One region of the Variovorax sp. UC74_104 genome, then DNA from elsewhere that is predicted to be linked to it. Evidence: predicted binding sites of a transcription regulator. Region 1 holds the regulator's gene; the other holds the start of a gene.

The links. The regulator NrdR, encoded in region 1, represses ribonucleotide reductase genes. The targets are predictions, from matches to a motif close to CACNANATNTNGTG.
Region 2: ACHMXA_RS08640 (ribonucleoside-diphosphate reductase subunit alpha) is a predicted target of NrdR. The motif match lies at 1,780-1,793, and genes of this name have one in related genera.

Annotation. Positions count from the first base shown of each region.
Region 1 covers NZ_CP171978.1:4,390,888-4,394,296, reverse strand. Annotated here, with positions in the region: gene ACHMXA_RS20625 (pilus assembly protein) at 1-1,383, shown strand, start outside; gene ACHMXA_RS20620 (type IV pilin protein) at 1,394-1,855, shown strand; gene nrdR (transcriptional regulator NrdR) at 1,884-2,327, opposite strand; gene glyA (serine hydroxymethyltransferase) at 2,358-3,409, opposite strand, start outside.
Region 2 covers NZ_CP171978.1:1,846,457-1,849,865, reverse strand. Annotated here, with positions in the region: gene ACHMXA_RS08650 (sigma-54-dependent transcriptional regulator) at 1-934, shown strand, start outside; gene ampD (1,6-anhydro-N-acetylmuramyl-L-alanine amidase AmpD) at 921-1,526, shown strand; gene ACHMXA_RS08640 (ribonucleoside-diphosphate reductase subunit alpha) at 1,876-3,409, shown strand, end outside.

The sequences.
Region 1 (3,409 bases):
ACGGCGGCAGCGCCAGGTCTTCAACGGCTCAGCGAAGGCGGCTACGTCCACAGGTATTACGTCGACGGCAGCGCATTCGTGGCAGACATCTACATGGGACCGGCGGAGTCGGCCGGCATGACCGAAGTTCAGAAGGCGGCCTATTGGAAGTCGCTGCTGGTAGGGACGCTGGGGGCGGGCGGCAAAGGCTACTTCGTGCTCGACGTGACCAGGCCCGAAAGCATCGGCGAGAGCAGCGCAGCCGGCGTGGTGCTGATCGACACGACCGCGCTCGACGACGATGACCTGGGCCATCAGTTCCAGCAGCCGGCGCTCGATGCCTACTCGAAGCGCGCGTTGCAAGTGGCGACGCTGAACAACGGGCGCAGGGCCGTGATCCTGGGCAACGGCTACGGCAGCAGGAGCGAGAAGGCGCTGCTGTGGATCCAGTATCTGGACGGCGACAAGTCGGTCCTCAGGATTCCCGCGCCCGCCGCGCAGGCGAGCGGCAGCGGCAACGGCTTGTCCGCGCCGCGGCCGGTGGACCGCGACGGCGACGGCAATGTCGACCTCGTCTATGCGGGAGACCTGCACGGCAACCTCTGGAGGTTCGACCTGGGCGGCAGCGACAGCAGCAGGTGGAAGGCCGCCCTGGGGCCCGTCGGTCCGAACGCTCGGGCGGCGATGGCATCCAGCCTCGACGACAAGCCGCTCTTCGCGGCCGGCGCCAGCCAGCCGATCACGGCGGCGCCGGTGGTCGTCGGGCATCCGCGCGGCGGCTACATGGTGGTGTTCGGCACGGGTAGGCCGCCTGCCTCCGGCGACGAAGGCTCGACCGCCGAGCAATACCTCTACGGCGTCTGGGACCCGGCCGACGGCGGCGCGGACACCGCGACACCGGCCGACCTCGTGGCCCAGACCGCCGGCGCCGCTTCCACCCGGGAAGGCGAAATTGGGCTGCGCACCGTCTCGCGCCACGGCGTGAGCTTCTCCGGCTCCGATGCCAGGCGTGGCTGGCATCTGAAGCTGCCGACGGCGGGGGAGCGCATCGTCTATCCCGGCGACGTGCTGGGAAGCGGCGTGGGTTTGTTCTCGACCACCATTCGAGATGCCGGCGGCAAGCCGGGCGCCTGTGCGTCCGGCAGGGGAGACGGCGGGTGGTCGATGGTGATCGACCTCTTCAGCGGCTCCGCTCCCGAAGGCATCGCGTATGGCACGTCCGATGCGCTGGGGGCCTATGCCGGCTTCCGGAACAGCTCAGGCAGGGATGACATCTTCTTCGAGCCGCAGAGCGGGGAGAGGGGCAGCGACGTGATCTGCAATGCCGCCGGCGACTGCAGTTCGACGAAGCGGCCGGTCATCGGGCGCCGCTTCGGCTGGCGCAACTTGATTTCCACCCACTGAGGCACGGACCATGAAAAGGCACTCCAGGCCAAGGGCTGGCGAACGGGCGCGCCCGCGTGGCTTCACGCTGATCGAGGTCATGATCGCGATCGCGGTGATCGGCATCCTGGCCTCCATCGTCTACCCGAGCTATACGCGCTATGTGCTGTGGGCCAAGCGAGCCGATGCCAAGCAGCAACTGCTGCAGGCGGCGCAGTGGTCCGAGCGCTACCTGACCGCGAACGGCAGGTATCCGCCGGAAGGCGTCGTGCTGCCGGCGGGGCTGAGCCAGTCGCCGCCGTCCGGGCCGGCCAGCTATGTCATCCGCTACGGCACGAGGACCGCGAACACATTCACCCTGCATGCCGTGCCGCAGGGCGCGTCGAGGCGCGATGAATGCGGAACGCTCACCGTGAACCAGCAGGGTGCCAGGCTGGCCGCCGGCCGCGGCAGCGCCTCGGATGCGCTGGTGCAGCTTTGCTGGGACCGCTGAAGGCTGAAAAGGGCGACGGCGGCGCGGCTCAGATGTCGCGCAGCAGCTGCCTGAACTCGTCCACGTCCTCGAAGCTGCGGTACACCGAGGCGAAGCGCACGTAGGCGACCTTGTCGAGCTTCTTGAGTTCGCGCATGACGAGCTCGCCGACCTTGGTCGAGTCGATTTCGCGCAGGCCGCTGGCCAGCAGCTTCTGCTCGATGCGCAGCAGGGCGTTGTCGATCTGTTCGATGCTCACGGGGCGCTTGCGCAGCGCCAGCATCATGGAGGCGCGTACCTTGGTCGAGTCGAAGTCGGCGCGGCTGCCGTCCTTCTTCACGACCACGGGAAAATTGACGTCGGGCCGTTCGTAGGTGGTGAAGCGCTTGTCGCAGGCGCTGCACTGGCGGCGCCTGCGGACGAAGTCGGCGTCTTCCGAAACGCGGGTCTCGACGACCTGCGTTTCAAGATGGCCGCAAAAGGGGCATTTCATGCGGCCACGTCTTCTGCGACCCGGAAGAAATCAGCGGTAGACAGGGAAGCGGCTCGTCAGGGCGTGAACCTTGGCGCGCACGGCATCGATGTTCGCCGCATCGCGCGGGTTCTCGAGCACGTCGGCTACCAGGTTCGCGGTGATGCGGGCCTCTTCGTCCTTGAAACCGCGGGTGGTCATGGCGGGGGTGCCGATGCGCACGCCGCTGGTGACCATCGGCTTTTCCGGGTCGTTGGGGATCGCGTTCTTGTTGATCGTCATGTGGGCGCTGCCCAGCACGGCTTCGGCTTCCTTGCCGGTGATGCCCTTGGCGCGCAGGTCGACCAGCATCACGTGGCTTTCGGTGCGTCCGCTCACGATGCGCAGGCCGCGCTGCGTGAGGGTCTCGGCCACGATCTGGGCGTTCTTGACCACCTGCTGCTGGTAGGTCTTGAACTCGGGCGACATGGCTTCCTTGAATGCGACGGCCTTGGCGGCGATCACGTGCATCAGCGGGCCGCCTTGCAGGCCCGGGAAGATCGCGCTGTTGATGGCCTTCTCGTGCTGCGACTTCATCAGGATGATGCCGCCGCGCGGGCCGCGCAGGCTCTTGTGGGTGGTGGAGGTGACCACGTCGGCGTGCGGAACGGGGTTGGGGTACACGCCCGCGGCCACGAGGCCGGCGTAGTGGGCGATGTCGACCATGAAGATCGCGCCGACGTCCTTGGCCACCTTGGCGAAGCGCTCGAAGTCGATGCGCAGCGAGTAGGCCGATGCTCCCGCGATGATCAGCTTGGGCATGTGCTCATGCGCCTTGCGCTCCATCGCGTCGTAGTCGATGGCTTCGTTGGCGTCCAGGCCGTAGCTCACCACGTTGAACCACTTGCCGCTCATGTTCAGCGGCATGCCGTGGGTCAGGTGGCCGCCTTCGGCCAGGCTCATGCCCATGATGGTGTCGCCGGGCTTGAGGAAGGCGAGCATCACGGCCTCGTTGGCCGAGGCGCCGCAATGCGGCTGCACGTTGGCGGCGTCGGCGCCGAAGATCTGCTTGATGCGGTCGATGGCCAACTGCTCGGCCACGTCGACGTGTTCGCAACCGCCGT
Region 2 (3,409 bases), 2.5 Mb from region 1:
CAGCCAGCGCAGCGAAGGCCCCTTCGTCGCGGTGAACTGCGGCGCGATTCCCGAAAACCTGCTCGAGGCCGAATTCTTCGGCGCGAAGAAGGGCTCCTACACCGGTTCGTCGCAGGACCGCGACGGCTACTTCCAGGCCGCGCGCGGCGGTACGCTGTTCCTCGACGAAATCGGCGACCTGCCGCTGGCCATGCAGTCGAAACTGCTGCGCGCGATCCAGGAGCGCAGCGTGCGCTCGATCGGCTCGACGCAGGAAGACGCGGTCGACGTGCGCATCGTGAGCGCCACCCACAAGGACCTGCACTCCGAAGTGCAGGCGGGCCGTTTCCGGCAAGACCTTTTCTACCGCCTCAACGTGATCGAGATCGCGGTGCCCGCGCTGCGCGACCGCCGCGAGGACCTGCCCGCGCTGTGCAACGCGCTGCTCTCGCGCATCGCGCAGGACGGCGGGCTGCCGGTGCCGCACCTGTCCGACGACCTGCTGCGCCGCCTCGCGCAGCATCCGCTGAACGGCAACGTGCGCGAGCTCGAGAACCTGCTGCACCGCGCGGTGGCGCTGAACGACGGCGACGAACTGCATCTCGACCTGATGGGCGGCTTCACGGCGGCTGCCGAAGCCGCGGCATCCGCGCCGGCTGCGCTGTCGCCGGCTGCGGATGCGCCCCTCGCCCCGGCGGCTGCACAGCCGATCGCCGCGCCGGTCGCGCCTGCGAAGGCCGCACCTCCGCCGCTGCCCTCCGACCTGCAGGCCTACCTCGACCAGCAGGAGCGCGAGATTCTCGTGCGCGCGCTGCACGAGAGCGGCTTCAACCGCACCGCGGCCGCCGCGCGCCTCGGCATGAGCCTGCGCCAGATCCGCTACCGCATCGCGCGGCTGGGCATCACCACGCCCAACGGCGACGACGGCGCGAGCAGCAGCAATGCCGACGACTGAAGAAGCCCCGGCCGAAGACGGACTCTGGCAGGCCGGCTGGTACCGCTTCGCAAAGGCCCTGCCCTCGCCCAACTTCGGGCCCCGGCCGCAGGGCGCGCAGATCGACCTCATCGTGCTGCACTCGATCAGCCTGCCGCCCGGCGAATACGGCGGCGACGCGGTGCAAAAGCTCTTCACCAACCAGTTGGACTGGGACGCGCATCCCTATTTCCAGTCGATCCGCGGGCTGGAGGTTTCGTCGCATTTCTACGTGCGACGCAACGGCGAACTCTGGCAGTTCGTGAGCTGCGACGATCGCGCCTGGCACGCCGGCGTGTCGTCGTGGCGCGGCCGCGGCAACTGCAACGACGACTCCATCGGCATCGAGCTCGAGGGCCTCGAAGGAGAGCTCTTCGAGGAGCCGCAATACGAGACGCTCGCGAGCGTGTGCGCCGCCATCGCGCAGCACTTTCCGGTCGCCCACATCGCGGGGCACGAGCACATCGCGCCGGGCCGCAAGCAGGACCCGGGCGCGGGCTTCGACTGGCGCCTGCTGCGCGAACAACTGGGCTGGAATCCACAGATGTTTCCCGAGCAGCTCAGGCGGCTCTAATTTTTTCAATCGCGCGGCGCCTCGCGATGCGCCGTTCCCGCGGCGCAGCAATGCGAAAATCGCAAACGCGCGATGCAGCAACCATGCGCCTTGCAGGCCCAAATCGGCCTGCAAGCCACGCCCCATGCGGGTTGCGTGACCATAGGCCAGTATTCACGGGGCGTCTTCGCCCGTGGCCTATTGCGGAAGTAATACCGGCAATCCTTGTATCCATTGGAAAACGCTACATCTAGTGGGTTGTATGCCCCTTGCACCCTAGATATAGTGTCTTCCGTCCGGTCCCGTACACCGGTGCGGCGCCGGACCAGGTGCCGCCATCCAACAAGAATTGCCAACCGAGAGGAAGCGAATGCAAACAGCCCTGAACCCCCAATCGACCCCGCGTGCCATCCCCTCCACGCCGTCGCAGCCGCAGCGAGACACTGCCGGCTCGCCCACCGGCCAGAACCTGGCCCACTACCAGATCATCCGCCGCAACGGCGCCGTGGTTCCCTTCGAGCCGAACAAGATCGCCATCGCGATGATGAAGGCCTTCCTGGCGGTGCACGGCACCCAGGGCGCGGCCTCGGCCAGCGTGCGCGAGACGGTCGACGTGCTCACGCAGGGCGTGATCCGCGCGCTGGTGCGTTCGCGTCCGGGCGGCGGCACCTTCCACATCGAGGACGTGCAGGACCAGGTCGAGCTCGGCCTGATGCGCGGCGGCCACCACGAGATCGCCCGCGCCTACGTGCTGTACCGCGAACGCCGCACGCAGGAACGCTCGAAGCAGGGCGAGCAGGAAGCGCCGGCCACGCCCGCGCTGCACGTGCTGGACAACGGCGAGCGGGTCGCGCTCGACCTGAACGAACTCAAGAGCCTGATCGAATCGGCCTGCGAAGGCCTGGGCGACAGCATCACCGCCGCCCCCATCGTCGCCGAGACGATGCGCAACCTGTACGACGGCGTGCCGCTCGACGAGGTCTACAAGGCCTCGATCCTGGCTGCCCGCACGCTGATCGAGAAGGACCCCGACTACACCTTCGCCACCGCGCGCCTGCTGCTGCACACGATCTTCAAGGAGATCATCGGCCGCGAAGTGCTGCCCGCCGAGCGCGCCACCGCCTACGCCGACTACTTCCCGCAGTTCATCAAGAAGGGCGTGGACAACGACCTGCTCGACGAGAAGCTGCTGCAGTACGACCTGGCCCGCCTGGGCGCGGCCCTGAAGCCCGAGCGCGACAACCAGTTCGACTACCTCGGCCTGCAGACCCTGTACGACCGCTACTTCCTGCACGTGCGCAAGACCCGCATCGAGCTGCCGCAAGCCTTCTTCATGCGCGTGGCCATGGGCCTGTCGCTCAACGAGATCGACCGCGAAGCGCGCGCCATCGAGTTCTACGAAGTGCTGTCGTCGTTCGACTTCATGTCGAGCACGCCCACCCTGTTCAACGCCGGCACGCTGCGCTCGCAGCTGTCGAGCTGCTACCTGACCACCGTGCCCGACGATCTGGACGGTATCTACGAGTCAATCAAGGAAAACGCGCTGCTGTCGAAGTTCGCCGGCGGCCTGGGCAACGACTGGACCCGCGTTCGCGCGCTTGGCAGCCACATCAAGGGCACGAACGGCGAATCGCAGGGCGTGGTGCCCTTCCTGAAGGTGGTGAACGACACGGCCGTGGCCGTGAACCAGGGCGGCAAGCGCAAGGGCGCGGTCTGCACGTACCTGGAAACCTGGCACCTCGACATCGAGGAGTTCCTGGAGCTGCGCAAGAACACCGGCGACGACCGCCGCCGCACGCACGACATGAACACCGCCAACTGGATCCCCGACCTGTTCATGCGCCGCGTGATGGAAAAGGGCACCTGGACGCTGTTCTCGCCCTCCAACGTGCCCGACCTGCACG